Regions from separate parts of the Pseudomonas imrae genome, predicted to be linked through region 1. Evidence: predicted binding sites of a transcription regulator. Region 1 holds the regulator's gene; the other holds the start of a gene.
What was found. Region 1 encodes sigma-54, which starts transcription at its own class of promoters, with help from an activator protein. Its sites were predicted from a motif close to ANTGGCATNNANNTTGCTNT; they were not measured.

Region 2: a site for sigma-54 is predicted at 2,597-2,616, ahead of glnA (type I glutamate--ammonia ligase). Genes of this name have one in related genera too.

The regions. Positions count from the first base shown of each region.
Region 1 covers NZ_CP110853.2:4,481,449-4,486,725, reverse strand. Annotated here, with positions in the region: gene rapZ (RNase adapter RapZ) at 1-713, opposite strand, end outside; gene ptsN (PTS IIA-like nitrogen regulatory protein PtsN) at 716-1,180, opposite strand; gene hpf (ribosome hibernation-promoting factor, HPF/YfiA family) at 1,191-1,496, opposite strand; gene OQ460_RS20325 (RNA polymerase factor sigma-54) at 1,570-3,063, opposite strand; gene lptB (LPS export ABC transporter ATP-binding protein) at 3,249-3,974, opposite strand; gene lptA (lipopolysaccharide transport periplasmic protein LptA) at 3,974-4,507, opposite strand; gene lptC (LPS export ABC transporter periplasmic protein LptC) at 4,494-5,066, opposite strand; gene OQ460_RS20305 (KdsC family phosphatase) at 5,075-5,277, opposite strand, start outside.
Region 2 covers NZ_CP110853.2:383,601-388,877, forward strand. Annotated here, with positions in the region: gene OQ460_RS01740 (cupin domain-containing protein) at 1-351, opposite strand, end outside; gene OQ460_RS01745 (chorismate mutase) at 428-964, opposite strand; gene glnA (type I glutamate--ammonia ligase) at 1,091-2,497, opposite strand; gene thiI (tRNA uracil 4-sulfurtransferase ThiI) at 2,831-4,285, shown strand; gene typA (translational GTPase TypA) at 4,425-5,277, shown strand, end outside.

The DNA of each region.
Region 1 (5,277 bases):
AAGCGTGGCAGCCATTTAAGCAGGTAACTGGAGATATCCTGGAACATCTCCTCGACGTCCGGTTGTGCGGCAAGATACTCGGCCACCGGCAGGTCCAGGCCTGACTGATCGCGCAGTTCCGGCTTCCAGTAAGGGTTGGGCAAGCAGCGCACGTCGAACACCAGGTCGGCATCCACAGGCATGCCTCGCTTGAAGCCAAAGGACTCGACCAGAAAGGCAGTCCCCGGCTCTGGCTGGTTCAGCAACCGAAGCTTGATGGCATCGCGCAGTTGATAAAGGTTCAGGCTGGTGGTGTTGATCTTGAGGTCAGCCAGGTCAATGATCGGTCCCAGTAACTTGGTTTCGTCTTCGATGGCTTCGGCCAGTGAGCGGTTCGCGCTGCTCAGCGGGTGGCGGCGACGGGTTTCGGAGAAACGCTTGAGCAGCGTTTCTTCGTCGGCATCCAGGTACAGCACATCACAATGAATGTGCTTGCTGCGCACCTCTTCCAGTAGCTGCGGGAAGCGTGTGAGATGGCTGGGCAGGTTGCGAGCGTCGATGGACACCGCCACCAGCGGCTGCGCCAGTTCCGTGTGGATCAATGCACGCTCGGCCAACTCAGGCAGCAAGCCGGCCGGCAGGTTGTCGATACAGTAGAAGCCGTTGTCCTCGAGGACATTAAGGGCGGTGCTTTTGCCCGAGCCGGAACGGCCACTGACGATGATCAAACGCATGATTACTGCCCGCTTTGTTCATCCAGGACAACCTGATAGAGCGCCTCATTGCTTTTGGCGCTGCGCAATTTGTCGCGTACATCCTTGCGGTCGAGCATGCTGGCGATCTGCCGGAGTAGTTCCAGGTGTGCATCGGTGGCCGCTTCCGGGACCAGCAGAACGAACAACAGGTCTACCGGCTCACCGTCAATGGCGTCGAAGTCGATTGGGGCGTCCAGGTGCAGCAGGGCGCTGACGGGCTGCTCGCAGCTTTTAAGTCGGCAATGAGGGATTGCGATGCCGTTGCCAAAACCGGTTGAGCCAAGTTTTTCACGGGCGATCAGGGCCTCGTAGACATCTTGCATCTCCAGCTCGGGCACTTCGCGACCGATCAGGTTGGCAATCTGTTCGAGGGCTTTCTTTTTACTGCCGCCCGGCGCGTTCACGAGCGAACGGCCGGGGGTCAGGATGGTTTCAAGTCGGATCATGGGGGGAGAGTTAACGACCTGTACCTTGCATCAGGTGCAGATTCTTTTCCTTATGCTTTATGAGTTGGCGGTCCAGCTTGTCGTACAGCGAGTCAATTGCCGCGTACATGTCTTCATGTTCCGCGTTGGCGACGAGTTTGGCGTTCGGTACGTGCAAGGTGGCCTCGATTTTCTGCTTGAGCTTATCGACCTCCATGATGACTTGCACGTTGGTGATCTTGTCAAAATGCCCCGCAAGCTTGTTCAGCTTGCTCTCGGTGTATTCACGTAGGGGTTTGGTGACTTCCAGCTGGTGTCCACTGATGTTGACTTGCATACAGCTTCTCCTTCGTTGCCAGTGCATAAAGCGGCAGGCAAATGCCTGCCACTGGAACGCTGTGGCCCACCCGTCACATCAACCGTTTACGCTCGCTGGACGGCGCGATTCCAAGGGACTCGCGGTATTTGGCGACGGTTCTACGGGCGACCTGAATGCCTTGTGCCTCCAGTAAACCAGCGATCTTGCTGTCACTCAACGGCTTTTTCTGATTTTCCGCGGCAACCAGTTTTTTGATGATCGCGCGGATCGCTGTGGACGAGCATTCGCCGCCTTCGGAGGTGCTGACGTGGCTGGAAAAAAAGTACTTCAGCTCATAGATACCCCGTGGGGTATGCATGAATTTCTGTGTGGTCACTCGGGAAATAGTCGACTCGTGCATGCCTACCGCTTCGGCAATGTCGTGCAGGACCAGCGGCTTCATCGCCTCATCGCCGTATTCCAGGAAGCCACGCTGGTGCTCGACGATCTGTGTGGCCACTTTCATCAAGGTCTCGTTGCGACTTTGCAGGCTCTTGATGAACCAGCGGGCCTCTTGCAACTGATTGCGCATGAACGTGTTATCGGCGCTGGTGTCTGCCCTGCGGACGAAGCCGGCGTATTGTGGGTTGACTCGCAGGCGTGGCACTGACTCCTGGTTGAGCTCTACCAGCCAGCGTTCGTTGTCCTTGCGCACGATTACATCCGGAACGACATACTCCGCCTCGCTCGACTCGATCTGCGAGCCAGGGCGAGGGTTGAGGCTTTGTACCAGTTCGATGATCTGGCGCAGGTCGTCTTCCTTGAGCTTCATGCGGCGCATCAATTGGCTGTAATCGCGGCCGCCCAGCAAGTCGATATAGTCGGTGACCAATCGCTGCGCTTCTGTCAGCCACGGCGTCTTGGCAGGCAACTGACGCAACTGCAACAACAGGCATTCGCTGAGGTTGCGGGCGCCGATGCCGGCCGGTTCAAATTGTTGGATGCGGTGCAGGACGGCTTCGATTTCGTCCAGTTCGATGTCAAGTTCCGGGTCGAAAGCCTCAAGAATCTCTACAAGGGTTTCGTCCAGGTAGCCCTGGTTATTGATGCAGTCGATCAGGGTTACGGCGATCAGGCGATCGGTGTCTGACATCGGTGCCAGGTTCAGTTGCCACAGCAAATGACTCTGCAGGCTCTCGCCGACAGAGGTGCGGGTGGTGAAGTCCCACTCATCATCGTCGTTGCTGGGCAGGCTGCTGGCGCTGGTCTGGTAGACATCTTCCCAGGCTGTGTCCACCGGGAGTTCATTGGGAATACGCTCGTTCCATTCGCCTTCTTCGAGGTTATCCACCGTCGGGGCGGTTTCCTGATAGGAGGGTTCCTGCACGTCGGTGTTGGGTTTTTGCTCGATGTTGTCGGCCAGGGGGTCGGCGTTATCGAAGTCGTCGCCTTCTTCCTGGCGTTCGAGCATCGGATTGGACTCCAGGGCCTCCTGGATTTCCTGTTGCAGGTCCAGGGTCGACAATTGGAGCAGGCGGATGGCTTGTTGCAGCTGCGGTGTCATCGTCAGCTGCTGGCCCATTCTCAGGACTAGCGATGGTTTCATGGCAGGGGCTTAACACCTTATTCGCCGGCGCAGTGCGCCATCCACGACAGGGCGCGTGAGCGCCAAACATAAGCAAATTATATGCCTGATATCGGTGGCTTTGCCTAGAGCGCGGTAACAATAAAAACTATGAGGTTTTTATTGACTTGCGCGCTCTCTGGCGCTGAGCCATGACACCATGGTGTTTACAGGCGGAACTCATGGCCCAGGTAAACTTCCTTGACCAGTTCGTTGGCCAGGATAGTGGCGGCGTCACCTTCGGCAATCAGTTGGCCATCGTTCACGATATAAGCGGTTTCGCAGATATCCAGGGTTTCGCGCACGTTGTGGTCAGTGATCAATACTCCAATGCCCTTGGCCTTGAGGTGATGGATGATCTGCTTGATATCGCCCACCGAGATTGGGTCCACACCGGCAAAAGGTTCATCCAGCAAGATGAATTTCGGTGCAGTGGCCAAGGCGCGGGCGATCTCCACGCGGCGACGTTCGCCGCCGGACAAGCTCATGCCGAGGTTGTCGCGAATATGGTTGATGTGGAATTCCTGCAGCAGGCTTTCCAGCTCTTTGCGGCGGCCGTCGCGATCCAGTTCCTTGCGAGTTTCAAGGATTGCCATGATGTTGTCTGAGACTGACAGTTTGCGGAAGATCGACGCCTCCTGAGGGAGATAGCCGATACCGGCGCGGGCGCGACCGTGCATGGGCTGGTGGCTGACATCCAGGTCGTCGATCAATACACGCCCCTGATCCGCCTGGACCAGGCCAACAATCATGTAGAAGCAGGTAGTCTTGCCTGCACCGTTGGGGCCAAGCAGGCCGACGATCTGGCCGCTGTCGATCGACAGGCTGACGTCGCGCACGACCTGACGGCTTTTATAGGCCTTGGCCAGATGCTGGGCTTTCAGGGTTGCCATTACTGGGCCTTCTTCTTCGGCTGGATAACCATGTCGATGCGTGGACGTGGCGTAGTGACGTTGCTGCCATTGGCGCGACCAGCGTTGGCGACCTGTTTCACGGTGTCATAGGTGATTTTTTCACCCTCCGTGGAGTTACCGTCGGTGCTCAGGACCTTGGCTTGGTCAATCAGTACAATGCGGTTTTGCTGGGCATGGTACTGGATTGTCTTGCCATAGCCTTTCATCGGGCCGGCGTCGGTTGCCGATTGCTTCTGCTCGAAATAAGCCAGGTTGCCCACCGAGGTCACGACGTCGATATCGCCATTGGCAGTGCGGGTAAGCGTCACCTTGTTACCGGTGATCTTCATCGAGCCCTGGGTGATGATCACGCCACCGGTGTAGGTCGCGATGCCTTGCTTGTCATCCAGTTGCGCATCGTCAGCCGAGATGTGGATCGGTTGCTGGCTATCGTTCGGCAGGGCCCAGGCGCTCACGCTTCCCAGTGCTGCGCCCAGGCCGAGCAAAATAGGGAGGGTTTTAACGAGCCTCATACTGTCCTCTTACGTTCGATAGCAGGTGTATCCTGCTTTCTTTCAAATACGCTTTCATTCCCTTGCCAGTCGATACACCGCCAGCTCCGTCGATTCTAACGTTTTGCTCGGTCTGCGCATATTGCTTCTGGGGGAATACGGTCATGCGACTGCTGGTGATCACGGTCTGGCGATTCTCGGCATCGGTGCGGGCAATGCGTACGGAGTCGATCAATTCCACTTCGGTGCCGTCCGGATTGACTTCGCCGCGCTTGCTGGTGACGTGCCAAGGATATTCAGTGCCGCGATACAGATTCAGGTCTGGGTTGGTCAGCAATGTGACCTCCGTGGCCTTCAGGTGTTCGACCTTGTCCGAAGTCATCTCGTATTGCACCTTGCCATCGGGCAGGAACTGCACGCTGTAGGCGTTGGTGGCGTAATAGTCGATGGCGCCCCCGTCGACCCGCGCAACAGGCTGGTCGAGGAAGCGCTCCGGGCTGATATTCCAGTAGCCCACTGCCAGGAACAGAGCGGCGATGGTCCCGAATATCAAAAAGTTGCGAATCTTTTTACTCAGCATAGATAGCTCTATAGGTAGGCGGCGTGGGCCGCTTCAAGGCTGCCCTGTGCGCGCAGGATCAGCTCGCAGAACTCGCGGGCGGCGCCTTCGCCGCCGCGGGCCTGGGTAATGCCATGGGCGTGTTCGCGCACAAATACTGCGGCATTGGCTACGGCCATGCCCAGGCCGACACGGCGGATCACCGGCAGGTCAGGCAAGTCATCACCCAGAT
Region 2 (5,277 bases), 1.3 Mb from region 1:
GATGCCGCGATGTTCGGTGCCCACCATCTCGGCCAGGGTCTGCCCTTGTCTCAAGGTGCGAGTCGCCCCGCTCTTGCGGGTTTCAACGGTCAACTCTCCCGATACGATGTAAGCGGCGTTCGGCATCGGGTGGGTGTGCCATGGCAACTGAGTATGCGCAGGGATCTTGAGGCGTATCAGCGTGAGCTGCGGCGGACCGGCGGGGTAGGCTTTGTAGGGCGCGCCATCCCATGACTCGCTGCGTTCAAGCAAGACCTCCTTCTCGATGGGTGCCGCATTCTTAGGCTGGGTGCCGCAGCCAAGCAACGACAAGCCCAGAGCTGTTGCAATCATGCATTTGAGGGTGTCCATGGTTCCATCCTGATCGGTAAATGACTTGTCAGGCTATGTCTACCGATATGGGGAGGATGCAGGACGAGACTTCAAATCAAGTAGGCCGCGTACACAATTCGGCGGTGGCGCGGATCATCGCAAGTTGGCGCAATGGATCATTGAGCTGCGAATGCACCGCCTGGGCCAGCCATCGTGGGCAGTCTGGGTTGGTGCGCTGGGGGGAAAAGTCGGCCAATTGCTGCAGCAGGCGTTTTTGCAGCAGGTCCAGTTGCGGGCGAATCTTCTTCACTAGGTCGGGGCGCGGGTCGTCGGGCGCTTTGCCCTGGAACTGCCAGTCGGAGAGGTGGGTGTACTGCACCAGTTTGTTCGCCTCGATTTGTGCCGAGAAAAACTGCTCGGCGGCGGCAGGGTCGAGTTTGTAACTTGATGCCTGGGCGATGACGTTGGCGATTACCTCTTGCTCGCGTTTCTTGTCTTCCACGGGTTTGTGACTGTCCCATTTGCTCAGGGCCACCTGATCGGCAATGGCCAGGCGTTCTGCGATGCTGTTGAGCAGCGGCTCAAGGGCAGGCGGCGCGGCGCTGGCACTGGCGCTGACAAGCAGCAGGGCGAATGCAAATCTATATTTCAATGGAGATCTCCTTGTGGGGTTTGCAGGTCTGGAGTGGCGTCATTACCAGTGGACTAAACTTGGCGCAAAAAAAAAGACCTCCGAAGGAGGTCTTTTTCATCACGCTACATCCGCAGCGTTACCGGATCAGCAGCTGTAGTACAGCTCGTATTCCAGTGGGTGTACGAAGGTGCGGACCTTGATCTCTTCTTCGCTTTTCAGGGCGATGTAGGCATCGATAAAGTCGTCGCTGAACACGCCGCCTTTGGTCAGGAACGCACGGCCCTTGTCGAGTTCTTCCAGGGCTTCTTTCAGGCTGCCGCACACTTGTGGGATTTCCTTGGCCTCTTCAGGCGGCAGGTCGTACAAGTTCTTGTCGGCGGCGTCGCCTGGGTGGATCTTGTTCTGGATGCCGTCCAGGCCAGCCATCAGCAGGGCAGCGAAGCCCAGGTACGGGTTGGCTGCCGGATCCGGGAAGCGAGCTTCGATACGGCGAGCGCGCGGGCTGGACACGTAAGGAATACGGATCGAGGCCGAACGGTTGCGAGCCGAGTAGGCCAGCATCACTGGAGCTTCGAAACCTGGGACCAGACGCTTGTAGGAGTTGGTCGACGGGTTGGTGAAACCGTTCAGGGCCTTGCCGTGCTTGATGATGCCGCCGATGAAGTACAGGGCGGTGTCGGACAGGCCGGCATAACCTTCGCCAGCGAAGGTGTTCTTGCCATCTTTGGCGATGGACAGGTGAACGTGCATACCCGAACCGTTATCGCCGTACAGTGGCTTCGGCATGAAGGTCGCGGTGCGGCCATAGGCTACAGCCACGTTGTGGACGCAGTACTTCAGTGTCTGGACTTCGTCAGCCTTGGCTACCAGAGTGTTGAATTTCACACCGATTTCGTTCTGGCCGGCAGTTGCCACTTCGTGGTGGTGAACTTCGATGACCAGGCCCATTTCTTCCATGGCGTTGCACATGGAGGTACGGATTTCGTGGTCGTGGTCGAACGGCGGAACCGGGAAGTAACCGCCTTTGACGCCTGGACGGTGGCCATGGTTGCCACCTTCCACGTCCTGGTCGGACATCCACGAACCCTGGTCGGAGAAGATTTTGAACATCGAGCCAGAGATATCGGACTTGAATTTCACTTGGTCGAAGATGAAGAACTCGGGCTCCGGGCCTACGAACACGGTATCGCCGATCCCGGTGGACTTCAGGTATTCCTCGGCACGCTTGGCGATTGCACGTGGATCGCGATCGTAGCCTTGCATGGTCGAAGGTTCGATCACGTCGCAGACCAAAATCAGGGTCGGCTCTTCGGTGAATGGATCGAGTACGGCGGTGGTGTCGTCCGGCAGCAGGATCATGTCGGAAGCTTCGATGCCTTTCCAGCCAGCAATGGAGGAACCGTCGAACATTTTGCCTTCTTCGAAGAAGGCGTCATCCAGCGCGTCGCGAGCCGGCATGGTCACGTGGTGCTGAGTGCCTTTGGTGTCCGTGAAGCGCAGATCAATCCATTTAACGTCATGATCTTTGATGAGTTGAACCGACTTCGACATAGTGTCCTCCGGGTGGCTTCGGGCTTGGGTAGTGGAGTAGCCCTTGGAATGTGGGTGATGCCGGCGCGGATAGTCCGCCATGGCAACCTGCCTCACAAGAGAGCAAATTGCATGCCAGTGCGCCAACATGGCCTTTTTGCCTCAAAATCGCCCCTATAAAGGTGCAAACCGTTAAAACGAAGCAAAGCGCGCACTGCAATGTGGCGCAAAAGCATGTTAACGCACCGTTTTAGTGCGACTGGTACCGTTTGTATATTAACTGGTCAAACCTTGAGCGATTTCCGCTATAATCCGCGCCCCCCTTTTTCGGCAGGCTCTGCGCGCGCTGTTTCCATGAAATTAATCGTTAAAGTCTTCCCCGAGATCACCATCAAGAGCCGACCGGTACGGATGCGTTTCATCCGTCAATTGGCCAAGAACATCCGTGCCGTGCTTCGCGATCTGGACCCGGCTGTGGTGGTGAATGGCGTGTGGGACAACCTCGAGCTGGAAACCCGCGTGACCGACCCCAAGGCCTTGAAGGAGTTGACCGAGCGCCTGAGCTGCATGCCGGGCATCGCGCACTTTCTGCAGGTCGATGAGTACCCGCTGGGCGACTTCGACGACATCACCGAAAAGTGCCGGCTGCACTTTGGCAGCGAGCTTGCCGGGAAGATTTTTTCTGTGCGTTGCAAGCGCGCCGGCAAGCATCCGTTCAGCTCCATGGATGTCGAAAAATACGTCGGCAGCAAGCTGCGTCGCGAGTGCGGGGCCGCCGGAATTTCCCTGAAAGCGCCGCAAATTGAAGTGCGCATGGAAATTCGCGACCAACGGTTGTTTGTCATTCACAGCCAGCACAACAGCATCGGCGGCTACCCGCTGGGCGCCCTGGAACAGACCCTGGTACTCATGTCCGGCGGTTTCGATTCCACGGTGGCGGCCTACCAGATCATGCGTCGCGGGCTGATGAGCCACTTCTGCTTCTTTAACCTGGGCGGGCGTGCACACGAATTGGGCGTGATGGAAGTCGCGCATTACATCTGGAAAAAGTACGGTAGCTCCCAGCGCGTGCTGTTTGTCAGCGTACCGTTTGAGGAAGTTCTGGGAGAAATTCTCGGAAAAGTCGATAACGGTCATATGGGCGTAGTATTGAAGCGTATGATGTTGCGCGCTGCGTCGAGAATTGCCGACCGGTTGCAGATCGACGCGCTGGTGACGGGTGAGGCGATCTCCCAGGTTTCCAGCCAGACGCTGCCGAACCTGTCGGTGATCGACTGCGTGACCGAGAAGCTGGTGTTGCGCCCGCTGATTGCCAGTCACAAGCAGGACATCATCGACCTGGCCAACGAAATCGGCACCGCTGATTTCGCCAAGCACATGCCTGAGTACTGCGGGGTCATCTCGGTGAACCCCAAGACCCATGCCAAGCGCCATCGCGTGGAGCATGAAGAGAAAGAATTCGACATGGCGGTTCTGGAGCGAGCGCTCGAGAACGCCAAGCTGGTGCCGATCGATCGGGTGATCGATGAACTGGGCCAGGATGTACAGATCGAAGAAGTCGGCGAAGCCCTGGCGGGTCAGATCGTCATCGACATCCGTCACCCGGATGTGGCTTGCGACGAGCCGCTGGAAATCGCCGGCATCGACGTACAAACGCTGCCGTTCTATGCATTGAACGCGCGTTTTAAGGAACTGGATAACAGCCGTCAGTACCTGCTGTATTGCGACAAAGGCGTGATGAGTCGCCTGCATGCCCACCATTTGCTCAGTGAGGGGCATGCCAATGTGCGCGTTTATCGACCGAGCTAAGAGCCCGGGGCTGTTTGCCTGTGGCCTGCGTCACCGGCCCCCCGACTCTGCCGTCAAGCTGTAACGGCAAGGCCTGACTCTACTGTTAATCGCTGCCACGACCTGTCAGCACACCGAATCCTCTGATCGAGATACACAAGTGATCGAAAATCTACGTAACATCGCCATCATTGCCCACGTTGACCACGGTAAAACCACCCTGGTAGACAAACTCTTGCGTCAATCCGGCACTCTGGAGCGCAACGAGCTCAACGACGAGCGCGTGATGGACTCCAACGACCAGGAAAAAGAGCGCGGTATTACCATCCTGGCGAAAAACACCGCCATCAACTGGAACGGCTACCACATCAACATCGTGGACACCCCGGGCCACGCCGACTTCGGCGGCGAAGTTGAACGCGTAATGTCGATGGTCGACTCCGTTCTGCTGCTGGTTGACGCTCAAGACGGCCCTATGCCACAAACCCGCTTCGTGACCAAGAAGGCTTTCGAAGCCGGCCTGCGTCCAATCGTGGTGATCAACAAGGTTGACCGTCCGGGCGCGCGTCCAGACTGGGTTCTGGACCAGATCTTCGACCTGTTCGACAACCTGGGTGCCACCGAAGAACAGCTGGACTTCAAAGTCGTCTACGCCTCGGCCCTGAACGGCATTGCCGGTCTGGAACACACCGCCATGGCCGAAGACATGACTCCGCTGTACCAGTCGATCGTCGACAACGTACCAGCGCCACAAGTTGACCGTGATGGTCCGTTCCAGATGCAAATCTCGGCACTGGACTACAACAGCTTCCTGGGCATTATCGGCGTTGGCCGTATCGCCCGTGGTCGCGTCAAGCCGAACACCCCGGTTGTTGCCATCGACGCTGACGGCAAGCGCCGTAACGGTCGTATCCTGAAGCTGATGGGTCACCACGGTCTGCACCGTGTAGACGTTGAAGAAGCTTCGGCAGGCGACATCGTGTGCATCAGCGGTATGGACTCGTTGTTCATCT